Regions from separate parts of the Anoxybacillus sp. LAT27 genome, predicted to be linked through region 1. Evidence: predicted binding sites of a transcription regulator. Region 1 holds the regulator's gene; each other region holds the start of a gene.
The links. The regulator Rex, encoded in region 1, represses fermentation and respiration genes when NADH is low (regulators of the CRP and FNR family bind a similar motif). The targets are predictions, from matches to a motif close to TTGTGAAATATTTCACAA.
Positions count from the first base shown of each region.

Region 2: the regulator Rex is predicted to act here: its motif matches at 3,062-3,079, upstream of LD028_RS14495 (NarK family nitrate/nitrite MFS transporter).
Region 3: the regulator Rex is predicted to act here: its motif matches at 2,310-2,327, upstream of ric (iron-sulfur cluster repair di-iron protein).

Region 1 covers NZ_JAIWYK010000082.1:2,120-7,026, reverse strand. Annotated here, with positions in the region: gene LD028_RS08460 (CPBP family intramembrane glutamic endopeptidase) at 1-683, shown strand, start outside; gene LD028_RS08455 (YdiK family protein) at 680-853, shown strand; gene LD028_RS08450 (redox-sensing transcriptional repressor Rex) at 863-1,498, opposite strand; gene LD028_RS08445 (ABC-F family ATP-binding cassette domain-containing protein) at 1,726-3,621, shown strand; gene tsaD (tRNA (adenosine(37)-N6)-threonylcarbamoyltransferase complex transferase subunit TsaD) at 3,915-4,907, opposite strand, start outside.
Region 2 covers NZ_JAIWYK010000440.1:91,736-96,642, forward strand. Annotated here, with positions in the region: gene LD028_RS14480 (sulfate/molybdate ABC transporter ATP-binding protein) at 1-151, opposite strand, end outside; gene modB (molybdate ABC transporter permease subunit) at 132-827, opposite strand; gene modA (molybdate ABC transporter substrate-binding protein) at 830-1,591, opposite strand; gene LD028_RS14495 (NarK family nitrate/nitrite MFS transporter) at 1,650-2,981, opposite strand; gene LD028_RS14500 (nitrate/nitrite transporter) at 3,116-4,288, opposite strand; gene LD028_RS14505 (TIGR04053 family radical SAM/SPASM domain-containing protein) at 4,497-4,907, opposite strand, start outside.
Region 3 covers NZ_JAIWYK010000062.1:102,275-107,181, forward strand. Annotated here, with positions in the region: gene LD028_RS03935 (ABC transporter permease) at 1-524, opposite strand, end outside; gene LD028_RS03940 (ABC transporter ATP-binding protein) at 535-1,407, opposite strand; gene LD028_RS03945 (cell wall hydrolase) at 1,526-2,113, opposite strand; gene ric (iron-sulfur cluster repair di-iron protein) at 2,392-3,096, shown strand; gene LD028_RS03955 (MarR family winged helix-turn-helix transcriptional regulator) at 3,230-3,670, shown strand; gene LD028_RS03960 (DoxX family protein) at 3,727-4,125, shown strand; gene LD028_RS03965 (pirin family protein) at 4,137-4,841, shown strand.

The DNA.
Region 1 (4,907 bases):
GCTTAGTCGGCGTCCCTTTACTTGCACATAGCGGCTTTGTCAACGCATCAAATAAAGAAATAGCTTTTTCGATCGCTTCTGGTTATTGGGCTGTTATTAGTTTCTCGATTGCTCTTTTTCTCGTTCTTTATTTTATGAAAGAAGATATGAAATACTCATATGATCGCCATCAATCATCGATTGGCATGTCAGTCTTTTGGGCGATTGGGGGGTTTTTGCTCGCTCTTTTCGCCCAAGGTATTGCAGCAAACATCGAAGTACACCTCTTTGGGGTCGAAATGGGGTCCGAGAACACGAGACGGATCGTTGAAATGGTCAAACTTACACCAGCTCTTATGCTCGTCACTTCAATCGTTGGTCCAGTTTTAGAAGAAATCATCTTTCGAAAAATTATTTTCGGAACGCTGTATCAAAAATATAACTTTTTCTTATCAGCCATCATCAGCTCGCTTTTATTTGCGGTTGTTCATTTAGAGTTCGAACATTTGCTTCTTTATGCAACGATGGGATTTGTATTTGCTTTCTTATATGTCAAAACAAAGCGTATTATCGTACCTATTGCAGCACATGTACTGATGAACACCTTTGTCGTTGCAATTCAAACATTATTTGCTGAAGAAATCGAAAGCATTATGCGTGAGGCAGAACGAATGCAATTCGTAATTTGGAGGCTGTTTTCATGAAGTCTGAACCGTTGTTTTATTTTCTCACAGGCATTTTATTTACTTATTTTGCTGTCCATACCGCCGATGATGGTATTTGGGACATCACAACGATGCTATTTATTTTAATTGCTACATTTGATTTCGGCGCAGGAATTCGTTCTTTACGAAAAAAAACCTCCCGCTCGTAAACGGGAGGTTTACTCATTTCCGTAATGTTTTAAAAAGTAAACGAGTGACTGCAATTCGACCGCTAAATCAATATGGTGAACACGAATATGTTCTGGCACATGCAAGCGAGCTGGCGTAAAGTTTAAAATCCCTTTAATGCCTTTTTGAACAAGTCGGTCAGTAATCGGCTGGGCAACTTGAGCAGGAACGGTTAAAATCGCTACCGTAATCCCTCCAAGCTTTTCTTCCAATTCATCTAAATGATAAACCGGAACCCCTCCGACTTTTGTTCCCACTTTATCCGGATCAACATCGAACGCCATTACGATTTTCGTATTGTTATTTTTACTAAAATTGTAGTTCAAAAATGCTGTCCCTAAATTACCGACGCCAAATAACGCTACTTCTGTCGTTTCATCTTGGTCTAACGTTTTGCGGAAAAACGACAGCAAATAATTCACATTATATCCGTATCCTTTTTTTCCAAGCGCACCAAAGTATGAAAAATCACGGCGAATCGTTGCTGAATCGACTTTTACAGCTTCGCTTAACTCCGCTGAAGATACACGTTGCTTGCCTGATGCATGCAAGTTTTTCAAAAAACGATAGTACAACGGTAGTCGCTTTGCGGTCGCCTGCGGAATTTTTGGTTGTTCATTATTCACGAGTCAATCCCCCACATTTCCTTTCACAAATAGTTAGCGCTTTCATTTTTCTCTCCTATACGTCTAAAAAATTCTCCCCACTTCTAAACTATACACTATTTTTTTCATTCTGTCTTTCCTTTGTACCCTTTATTATTATTTTTGTCAAATTTGTTATTCACACACTAGTGTTGCCGAATATCAAGAAAGTACGTTACACTATCAAAAGAAGATTGAGGTGAGAAAGAATGATCATTTTACAAGTAAATCAACTATCCAAATCATATGGAGCGGAACAAGTTTTATCAGACATTAAGCTTGAAATACAAGAAAAAGACCGTATTGCGTTAGTTGGAAGAAATGGCGCGGGAAAATCGACATTATTAAAAATCATTGCCGGACAGTTGTCATACGACACAGGCGAAATCATTAAACCGAAACACGTAACGATCGGTTATTTAGATCAATATACAGGGTTGCAAGCGCATCGTTCCATTTGGGAAGAAATGCTCGATGTGTTTGCCCCGCTACAACAAATGGAAAAACAATTACGCGAACTAGAACAACAAATGAGTTTACATGATGCTGACTATGAGCGCCTACTTGAGCAATATGATCGTTTACAAACAGAATTCAAAGAAAAAGGTGGCTATCAGTATGAAGCAGATATTCGTTCGGTTCTTCATGGTCTCCGCTTCTCACAGTACGATTATACGACAAAAGTATCTACATTAAGCGGCGGACAGCGGACGAGGCTAGCGCTCGGTAAACTGCTCCTTACAAGACCAGATTTGCTCATTTTAGACGAACCGACAAACCATTTAGATATGGAAACGTTGCAATGGCTTGAACAATATTTAAAAAATTACGATGGGGCCATTCTTATCGTCTCCCACGATCGCTATTTTCTTGACCAAATCGTGACACAAGTGTATGAACTATCACGCACAAAAATAAAAAAATATGTCGGAAACTATACAAGCTACTTACAACAACGTGCTGAACAATTCGAACAACAACTAAAATTGTATGAAAAACAACAAGAGGAAATTACAAAATTAAAAGATTTTATTCAACGCAACATCGCTCGTGCATCAACAACGAAGCGAGCACAAAGCCGTAGAAAACAATTAGAAAAAATGAATATCATCGACAAGCCACTCGGTGATGAAAAATCGGCATCGTTTCGTTTCGAAATCGAACGACCAAGCGGAAACGACGTGCTGACAGCTAACAACTTAGCAATCGGTTACGATCACATCATCGCAACAAACCTTTCATTCCGTATCACTCGCGGAGATAGTATTGCGCTAATTGGGCCCAATGGAATTGGAAAATCAACTCTTTTAAAAACGATCATCAAACAACTCCATCAGAAACAAGGAGAAATACGCTACGGAACAAACGTACAAATTGGCTATTATGATCAAGAACAAGCACAATTAACATCAAACAAACGAGTGATCGACGAACTGTGGGACGAAGATCGATTAAGAACAGAGAAAGAAATTCGGACCATTCTCGGCAACTTTTTATTTTCTGGTGACGACGTATTGAAGCCTGTTCAGACGTTAAGCGGTGGAGAAAAAGCGCGACTCGCTCTCGCTAAACTCATGATGAAGAAAGCAAACGTATTAGTTTTAGATGAGCCGACAAACCATTTAGATTTAGATAGCAAAGAAGTGCTAGAACAAGCGCTCATAGAATACCCAGGAACAATTATATTCGTTTCACACGATCGTTATTTTATTAACAAAATTGCAACAAAAATATATGAGTTATCCACAGACGGTCTTGTTGAGTATTTAGGGGACTATGATTATTACGTAGCAAAAAAAGCAGAGCTGCTTGAGCTTGGACAAATTAGCCAAAAAATTAAAACGGGCGAATCGTTGTCACCAAAACGTTCGTACGAAGAAGAAAAAGAACGAAAAAAATTAGAACGACAACGACAACGAAAAATCGAACAGCTAGAAACGGAAATGGAGCAAATCGAACAACAAATTGCTACGTATGAACAACAATTATATGATCCTTCCTGTTACAACGACTATGAAAAAGCTCGGGATACTCAAGGAAAAATTGATGAGCTGAAACAAAAATTCGACGAGTTATTCGAACAATGGGAACTTTTACAAAAATAATAACGAGCTAGCTCCATTTGTGGGCTAGCTCATCTTTTACACAAAGATATCCACAGAAAAAACACCTAAATATAAGTTATTCACCAACTTTTCCACATTATCCACAACAACAAAAGAAAAATCCCCCGTTTTGTTGTGGTTAACTTGTTATGATAAAATAACATACAATCAACGTTTTCCACATTATTCACATGTATGTGGATAAAATAATCCACAACAAGCTGAACTGTTCTTAGAAAAATTCGTATGACAATTAGAAAAAGGTGCCCCATTGCTTTTGGGACACCTTCTTGCTATAACAGTAAACTTGGGTTTGCATTTAATGCCATGGTGGCACGCTTTCCTTGTTGAAATAATACTGTTCCCGCTGCTGCAATCATCGCTGCATTATCTGTACAAAGCGACAACGGCGGGATAACTAACTCGACTTCTGGCAGTTGATTCATTTGTTTTTGTAATTGTGTACGTAACCCTTCATTTGCCGCCACACCGCCAGCCAGCAATATTTGTTTTACGCTGTAATGCATGGCTGCTTCGATTGTTTTTCTCACTAATACCTCAACGACACTTGCTTGAAAACTTGCCGCCATATCTTCAGGTCGGATCATTTCTCCACGTTGCTTTGCATTGTGCAACGTGTTAATAACCGCTGATTTTAATCCACTAAAACTAAAATCATACGAACCTTCTTCTAACCACGCGCGCGGTAAATCAATAATTGGTTTCCCTTGTTTCGCTAAACGATCGATATGAGGTCCCCCTGGATAAGGGAGTTGCAATGCCCGGGCAACTTTGTCATACGCTTCTCCAGCCGCATCATCACGCGTTTCTCCAATCACCTCAAATATCCCATGCTCTTTCATGTAAATGAGCTCTGTATGACCTCCAGACACAACAAGCGCCAGAAGCGGAAATTTCATTTCTTGTACAAGTTGATTTGCGTAAATATGTCCTGCGATATGGTGCACGCCAACAAGCGGAATGCGATGTGCAAAAGCCAATGCTTTCGCCGCATTTACACCAATCAATAGCGCCCCAACTAATCCCGGTCCCTCTGTTACTGCAATCGCGTCAAGTTGACTTATATCCATATTTGCCTGTTTCATCGTTTCTTCTAACACGAGCGTAATTTGTTCAACATGGTGACGGGAGGCAATTTCAGGAACGACTCCTCCAAATCGTTGATGGCTTTCCATTTGTGAAGCGACAACGTTAGCTACAATTTCACGTCCGTTTTTCACAATGGCCGCCGCTGTTTCATCGCAACTTGTTTCAATTCCAAGGAC
Region 2 (4,907 bases), on a different contig from region 1:
CATCTGGCCGTTGCAGCCCCGCAATACTTTGTAACGTTAAACTTTTTCCACATCCTGATGGTCCTAAAATACCAATGACCCCTTTGTGTATTGTAAAATTTACATCTAACTGAAAATGCGAAAATGTTTTTTTAATGGCGACGTAAAGCATCGTTTTCCCCTCGCATCATTCGCTTCTCTAATCGTTTCATCGTATACAATAAAACAACAGATACACTCGTCATGATGATGACAAGTATATTTGCCATTTTTTTATTTCCTGCAAGCAATGCATCGTAAATAGCGATCGGCATCGTCATCGTTTCATTCGGAATGCTTCCTGCAACCATAAGCGTCGTACCAAAATCCCCAAGCGCACGCGCAAAAACAAGCGTAGTCGCTGATGCGATATTTCGCCAAGAAAGTGGAATGACGACAGTAAAAAAAATATCCCACTCCGATCGTCCAAGTACGCGCGCCGCATTCAACAATTGCTCGTCAATACTTGCAAATGCTGCCCGTGCCGTTTTCACAAAAAACGGCAAAGCGACAACAAAAGCGGCAACAACCGCTCCTGTCGGTGTAAATACAATCAAAATCCCAAATGCTTCTTCCAACCAACGACCAATTGGACTTGAGCGACCAAGTAGTACAAGTAAATAGTAACCGAGAACGGTTGGGGGCAATACGATTGGCAACGTAAATAAAGAATCAAGTATATCACTTATTTTATCGTTAGAACGACTTAAATAGTAAGAAATGGGCAATCCGACAACAAGCGCACAAACCGTTGCTATTGTTGCTACTTTTAATGACAGAAAGAGCGGAAAAAGATTGACCGCCTCCACAATTATTCCTCCTCAGGAATGATAAAACCATACTTTTTCATGATGCTTGTACCGATTGGTCCTTTTAAAAATGTGAGAAATTCGCGCGCTTCTTTTTCATGTTTCGTCGTTTTTACGACGACGACAGCTTGGCGAATCGGTTCGTGCATATGTTCATCAATAAGGTAGAATGGAAGATGATGATCCTTCATTAGTGCAAGTGCCACGATCGCCACTTCAACGTTGCCCGATTCCACATAAGCAAGTGTATCAGCAATATTTTTGCCATAAACAAGCTTCGGTTTTACTTGCTCCCAAATATCAGATTTTATTAACGCTTGTTTTGCTGCTAATCCATATGGTGCATGATCTGGATTAGCAATTGCCACTTTTTTTACCTCTTGTTTCAGTAAATCTTGTAATGACGTTACAGCTACTCCTTCTTTTACGGCAAGCCCAATGCGCCCAAAGGCGTATATGTTTTTTGTTTGTTCAAGAGCAACACGGTCACGAATAAGTTCATCGACATACGCTACATTCGCTGAAGCAAACATGTCAAATGGAGCCCCTTGCTTAATTTGTTCTGCTAGCTGACCACTCGAACCGAAAATAAATGTAACGTCTATTCCCGTTTCTTTTTTAAACTGCTCCCCAACTTCTTTAAATGCATGGGTTAAATCTGCAGCTGCCGCAACTTTAATGGATGGTGTCGCATTTGGTTGAGCAGCGTGAGGATTACATGCCACTAATAACAAAATCATAACAAAAAAACAAATTTTTCTCACTTTAGTCCCTCCATATATCAAAAGGGAATATCTATTACAGATATCCCCTTTTATTCTTCTAACATTTCACTTCCGCATTTTTTCTAGCATAATAATACCAGTTTAATGCAATTGATACAACATAAAATGCGATAAAGAAGTAAAATGCTGTAATTGGTGTACCAGTATTTTGAGCTGCCCAACCGAATAATTTCGGAATAAAGAATGAACCATACGCTGCAAATGCGGCTGTAAAACCGAGAACAGGTGCCGCTTCTTTTGGCGGGAAGATGATTGGAATCATTTGGAATGTTGACCCAGATCCCATCCCTGCAGCAATAAATAAGATCAAGAAAGATACGATAAATCCGATAAAGTGTTTTTCCGTTGTAAAATACATGACTGCTACAGCACCAAGACCCATGATAATTAAGACATAGTTTGTTACACGTGCTCCACCCAATTTATCAGATAACCATCCCCCAACCGGACGGAATGCCGCCGCTAAAAATGCTCCTAAAAAGGCAAGTGATACGTGTTCTGGGAATTGTGATTTTAATAAAAGTGGAAAGGCCGCTGCATACCCGATAAACGAACCGAATGTCGCTGTATATAGCCATGTCATTACCCACGTATGTTTTCGTTTGACGATGACAAACTGCTCCGATACAGATTGCTTTGCGTTTGGTAAGTTATCCATACCGAAATATGCTAAAATCGTAAAAAACACAATCGGAATGACCCAAATAAATGCAGCGTTTTGTAACCAAACTTTTGAGCCGTCTGCGAGTACTTGTGGTTCACCACCGATCGCTCCAAATACACCAATAGTTACGATTAGGGGTGTCACAAATTGAACGACAGACACTCCCATGTTTCCAAGACCGCCGTTGATACCAAGTGCTGTCCCTTTTTCTTTTTTCGGGAAGAAAAAGCTAATATTCGCTAATGCTGAGGAAAAATTTGCACCACCAAGTCCACAGAATGCCGCTAACAGCAACATGAGCCAATACGGTGTATTGGGATTTTGTACGGCTAATCCTACACCGATTGCGGGAACAAGTAGTATTCCTGTCGAAAAAACAGTCCAGTTTCTTCCGCCAAATTTCCCAACAGCAAACGTGTAAACAAAACGAAATGTTGCACCTACTAACCCCGGAACAGCGGCTAACGTAAATAATTGACTTTGCGTCAACTGGAATCCAATGTCATTCAAACGTGCTGCAGTAATAGACCAAATTTGCCAAACGATAAATGCCAACATTAACGTTGGAACAGAGATCCACAGATTTCGACGAGCATGTTTTTTCCCTTCTTTTTCCCAAAATGCTGGATCTTCTGGGTTCCAATAAGAACCAATTCGACTTGTCCGTTCACCGTTTTCTGAAGCCGTTTTCAATGGTTGACTCATAACGTTATCTCTCCTTTTTGAAGTATGATTTATAAAAATGATTGTTGTACTTTCATCATAAAGAAACCACATAAATAAGAATGTGATGTGCATCACATATTCAGAAACGTTCATACAATGTTAAAAAATGATATTTAAGCGATCGTTTTTCGCAATCGTCTCATAATAAGCATTGCAACAAACATAGTTGCTGCTACCCACCAAAAGCCATACGAATATGAATTCGTCCATTGTTTAAATAAACCTAAAATATTAGGTAAAAAGAACCCTCCTAATCCACCTGCTGCACCGACAAAACCTGTCAATAATCCGACTTCTTTCGGGAATACATTTGGAATGACTTGAAATAGTGCCCCATTCGCTGTACCAAAAAAAATAAGTGTGGTAAACAAAAGAGCTAATGCAACATAAACAGACGGAAGCATACCGACAATCACCAATGTAACAGTAGCGCCTGTAAACAGCCAAACGAGCAATTTCATTCCACCATATTTATCAGCTAAATAGCCACCAATTGGCCGAACAAGGCTTCCCGCAAATACGACAAGCGTCACAAAATCTCCTGCCGTCACTTTATCTACTCCGTATTGATCGAAAAAGAATAGTGTTAAATAGCTCGTCATTCCGACAAATCCACCAAAAGATAAGCTATAAAAAAAGCTAAACAACCACGTTTCCTTCATTTTCATCACGCGCATATATTCCGATATTTTTGCTGGTTTTACCGCAGTCGGGCATTCTTTTGCGAAGATGATAAATACAATAAAAGCAACAAAGAGAGGAACGAGCGCTAATCCAAATACACTATTCCAACCATACTCTTCTGCGATACGAGGACCAAACAACATTGCTAAAACCGTTCCGCTATTTCCCGCGCCTGCAATTCCCATCGCCAAACCTTGATGTTCTTTCGGATACCAACGGCTTGCTAAAGGAAGAGCGACAGCAAAACTAGCTCCTGCTACTCCTAATAACAATCCAAGCGCATAAATTTGTGTCAATGTATCAGCAAACAACCAACCCCATAAAAGAGGAATGGATGTCAAAACCATTCCGATCATTCCCATTTTCTTACCACCGAATCGGTCTGCTAATAGTCCCATTGGAATACGAAGCAACGCTCCTCCTAATACAGGGATTCCTACCATCATTCCTTTTTGTGCAGGGGTCAATCTTAAATCTTCCACAATAAACGTTCCTGTTGCCCCAAGAATCACCCAGATCATAAAACTAATATCAAAGTACAAAAAAGACGAAAGAAGTGTTGGTAAATGACCAACTCGAAGAAATTGTTTTAATCGTTCCATCTTTATTCCCCCTCGCTTTATCGTTTGACAATTTTATCGTAAAAAAATTTATCGATCGCAACTGTTATATTGTTCACAATTTTTGTTATGTTCACAAAACTTTCATACGTTCTTTCATATGAATAAAATGTTTGTAGAAAAAAGACAAGTTCCCAATTTACACAAATAAGGAACTTATCGCCTGTATGGATGAATAGAAAAAAGCCGGCTATTCGCCGACCTTTTCTTTTTGACGCCATGCTTTTGGGATGTAGATGCAGTACGGTTCGCTTGCTAAGTAGTCGCCTGTAACCGCATATGCTCTTGAACGCGATCCACCACAAACGTAACGAAATTCACATACGCCACATTTTCCTTTATATCCGTCTGGATTTCTTAACTGTTTGAAAATTGGAGAATGGCGATAAATATGGGATAACGGTTGTTCACGTACATTCCCTGCTTTTACAGGCAATAGTCCACTTGGATATACGTCACCAATATGCGAAATAAATACAAAACCGTTTCCATCGTTTACTCCTTTTGGGGCACGCCCTAGTCCGTCTACTTGTCCAGTTAATCCTTTCATTAGCACATCTTCATAACGAATGTCACCGTGAATTTGACGTTCTCGCATTTT
Region 3 (4,907 bases), on a different contig from region 1:
AACGCCACAGCTGCAAACGTAAAGTGAAGAAATACTGTTGCCAATGTCAGTAAATAAACAGCCTTCAGTGATACATCGTATTCTTTAGCCATTTGAAAACCAATAAAACTAACAAGCAAAGAAACCGCATTTAAAATAAGAATGTTCACCGCCACAACAAGCCATTTCTTTGTTAAAATTTCACTTCTTGTTACTGGTTTAGCGAGTAAAAATTCAATCGTTTTATCATTCTCCTCTTTTGCAACGATGTTGGCAGCTAACATCGCTGCATAGACGCTACCAAGTAACGTCGTCATCGTATATACACGAACACCGTAATACCCAGTTAAATCACCAATGCTTAGTTGATCCATTCCAAATGCTTTAATCATCGCTGGGGGCAACGATTGAAGAAGTTTTGTGACCTCTTTTTGTTGCTCTGCAAACTGTGGAAAAATACTTAACGTTAAAAGAACGAGCCCGCCAATCACAACGCTCCAGATGACCAATGATTTTGCGTTTCGTTGCCATTCTCTTTTAAACATCGTCCATCCCTCACTTTTCGTAATAGTGCATAAACACATCTTCAAGAGACGGTTCGCTAATCGACACATCTTTGATGCGCAGACTGTGCAGCTGAGCAATGAGTTCGTTCATATCTCCTTTATATAACATCGTCATCTCGTTGCCTTTCACTTCTTTGTTTACAATACCTGACAAATCAAATGTCATATGTTGCCCTTCTTCAAACACGACCGTCACGTGTTTCAAATGGTTTTTCGTTAAATGCTCAACCGTTTCCACCTGAATTAACTTTCCTTCCTTAATAATTGCTACACGGTCGCAAAGCTTTTGTACTTCTGAAAGAATGTGTGAAGAGAAGAAAATCGTTACACCTTTTTTTCGTTCTTCCAAAAGTAGTTCAAAAAATGTATGCTGCATGAGCGGATCTAATCCACCTGTTGGTTCATCTAAAATTAGCAATTTTGGCTCGTGTAAAAGCGCCTGAACGATACCGACTTTCTTTCGATTTCCAAACGATAAATCTTCAATTTTTTTATGCACATCTAAATCAAGACGTTCAGCTAACTGTTTCAATCGTCGATCTGACACTTTGTAAAATGATGCCGAATACGTCAATAAGTCGATTACTTTCATATCATCATAGTAATGCACTTCAGAAGGTAAATAACCGACATGTCTCCGAATTTCTTTTGCATCTTTCACAATATCTTTCCCGAAAATTGTAGCACTACCGCTTGTTGGATAAATAAAATTTAATAACGTGCGAATCGTTGTGCTTTTTCCTGCCCCATTTGGCCCAATAAACCCAAAAATTTCTCCTTCTTCAATTGAAAATGTAACACCGTCAATCCCTCGGTTGTTTTTATACATTTTCGTTAATTGATTGACATTGACAATCCCCATTATTTCGCCTCCCTCGGCACTATTTAACCATTGACCAACAAGTCAATTCCATTATATAGAATTTTGACTGATTAGTCAATAAAGAATAAAAAATAATCCCCCTACACTCGTAGAGGGATTATTTCGCAAATACATGATTTCCAATAACAACTGTCACTTGACGTGAGCGGATCCATTCGCTTTTCGCCGTTTTTGGATTGTAAAAATATAATGATCCGCTTCCTAAACCGCGAAAAGCAATGGCTTCTTCAACCGCTCGATATGCTTCACGATCTGCTGGTTTGTTAATCTCTCCATTTTGTACAGGAGTAAACGCATAATATCCCCCAGAACGCTCATAAATGACTTGGCGAATCGTATTCGGGAAATTCGGATGATCGACACGGTTCAAAACGACAGTTGCCACCGCTACTTTTCCTGCATATGGTTCCCCTTTTGCTTCCGCATGAACAAGACGGGCCAATAAATCTTTATCAGCTTGAGAAATCGGTTGCGGGATGCGCAATGTTTCACCAACAAACAAAACGTCCGATTGTTTTTGATTTATTCGTTGGAGTTCAAGCAATGAAACATTGTAGCTTTTCGCAATCGTCCAAAACGTTTCACCTGGCTTTACGTAATGAACTGTCGTTTGCGCATTCACTTCAGTTGTTGAAAAACAAAAAGCAACTACAAACATAGAAGCAAGTGCTAGTAATCTCCTCATGTTATCCCTCCTAGTCCGTTGCTCGCTTATAAGACTAGCAGGGATTTAGCAATCTATCATTATCTAATTTATGGAAAACACCCGGATCATATGGCGCTCAAAGCCCGAGAAGGTATATGGAAATTTATTCATAAACTATTATACTTTCAATATGAACAGTTTATTTGTCAAAGTTTTTTCCAAAATCACAAGAATCATGTGATGAGCATCACAACAAACAGACAAAAAAGAAGATATGATTACATTGTAAATATCAATACATTTCGGAGGAGAAAATTATGGAAAATATATTCAATGCACAATCGACGGTCGGTGAAATTGTGGCGATGTTCCCAAAAGCGAGCGATTTGTTTAAAGCATATAAAATTGATTTTTGTTGCGGTGGAAATCGTTCCTTATCTGAAGTGCTCGCTGAAAAACAATTAGATATAGAAACAATTTTAAGCGAGCTACAATCAATGTATGAAAAATCGCTTGAAAAGGTAGAAAAAAACTGGATGGAGGCTTCCTATACAAACTTAATCGAGCATATTGTTCAAAAACATCATCATTTTTTAATGGAAGAATTGCCACAACTTAGCCCATATGTAACAAAAGTGGCACGCGTTCATGGTCCCACACAACCACACTTAGTTGAAGTGCATAAGCTGTTCAATGAGCTAAAAACCGAACTAGAACAACATTTAATGAAAGAAGAAACAAAAGCATTTCCATTAATCATCCAATTCGAACAACATCCGACAAAAGAAAATGAACAAGCGATGAGAGAAGTTATTGAAGAACTTGTTACCGAACACGATACGGCAGGAGATATTATTAAAGAAATTCGCAAAATCACGAACGATTTTACACCACCTTTTGATGCATGTGGAACGTATCGACTAGTTTACAATCGGCTTGAAGCGCTAGAGGAAGATCTATTCACTCATATTCATCTTGAGAATAATATTTTATTTCCGCGCATTCTTGACGAAAATAAATAAGGAATCATCGGTGCTAGTCGAAAGCGTGTGGCTGAACTAGCACCTTATACGATATCCATAAAAACAACTATATTGACAACTTACTTTTCGTAAGTTTATAATTATCTTGAAATCAAGATAAAGGTTGATGCACATGAGCCAAAACGATCAAACATTATCATTAAAACTATTCATTGTCCTTTCTAGAGCACATAAAGCGGTGTCGGAACATGTAAAACATGACATTCAACGTTACGGACTAAATCCAACGGAGTTTGGTGTTCTCGATTTGCTGTATCATAAAGGAGCGCAGCCGATCCAGCAAATCGGTGATAAAATTTTGCTTACAAGTGGAAGCATGACATACGTCATCGACAAACTCGAAGAAAAAGGATATATCGTCCGGCAACGTTGTGAAAAGGACCGCCGCATTACGTACGCTGTTATTACTGAAGAAGGAAAAGCACTAATGGATCACATTTTCCCGCAGCACGCACAAAAAATGTTGGAGATTTTCCAATCTTTGTCCACAGATGAAAAAGAAATGACGATTCACTTGCTCAAAAAGATAGGTCTTTCATTAGCGCCTTTTTAAAGGCCTATCGCACAACTTTTATCTTGAAATCAAGATATATGAAAGGAGAAATGATTATGATGCACATTGGTATTTTACTTATCCGTCTCGCTGTCGGTTTAACTTTTGTCGGTCATGGCGCGCAAAAGTTGTTCGGATGGTTCGGAGGATATGGCTTAAAAGGAACGGGAGGATGGCTTGAATCGATCGGACTAAAACCTGGTGTGACTATGGCTTTACTCGCTGGCTTAGCTGAATTCGTCGGTGGATTATTGTTTGCCCTAGGGTTGTTCACCCCATTTGCAGCTTTGTTAATCGCCGCAACGATGATCGTTGCCATTGTAAAAGTACATGCACCAAATGGGTTTTGGGTCACACAAAACGGCTTCGAATACAATTTTATTTTAATTGCTGTTGTGATCGGCATTGCTCTTATCGGCGCAGGCGACTACTCAATTGATGCACTTATAAAATAAGGAGGCACACCATGATTCACGTATATCCTGCACATGAACGATTTGAATCAAACCACGGTTGGTTGCAAAGTTATTTTAGTTTTTCATTTGCTGAATATTTTGATCGAAAAAATATGAACTTTGGCCCATTGCGCGTATTTAACGATGATATCATCGCGCCACAACGTGGTTTTGGAGCTCACCCTCATCAGGAAATGGAGATTGTGACAGTCGTCTTAAAGGGACAGCTCGAACATCGCGATAATCTAGGCAATCATCGCATCATTTCGTTCGGTGAAGTACAACGAATGACAGCTGGAACAGGTATTGTACATTCAGAGATAAATCCGTCTACTACAGAAGAAGTCAATCTGCTACAACTTTGGTTTTTACCTGACACATACGGTCTTACCCCATCATACGAACAAGTTTCATATGATATTGAAAAAATGAAAAATCGTTTATTACCTATTGTTTCGAAAACACAAACAGGTGATCAAGTTGCTTACATTCATCAAGATATAACGATGTATTTATCCGATTTAGAAAATAATCAGCACATAACATTCCATCAACAAGAAGGACGTCGCATATACCTGTTTGTTATTGAAGGAGAACTCGTATTAAATGATGATACAATGTTACAACGTCGCGATGCCGCGCGTATAACAGATATAACAACATTGCATATCACCGCAAAAACAAACAGCCGTTTTATGCTCATTGATTTACCGTAGTTGCCAGCTTGCCCATGAAAACGGGCAAGCTGATCTTCTTTTGGAAAAGACTTTTTTCATCATTAT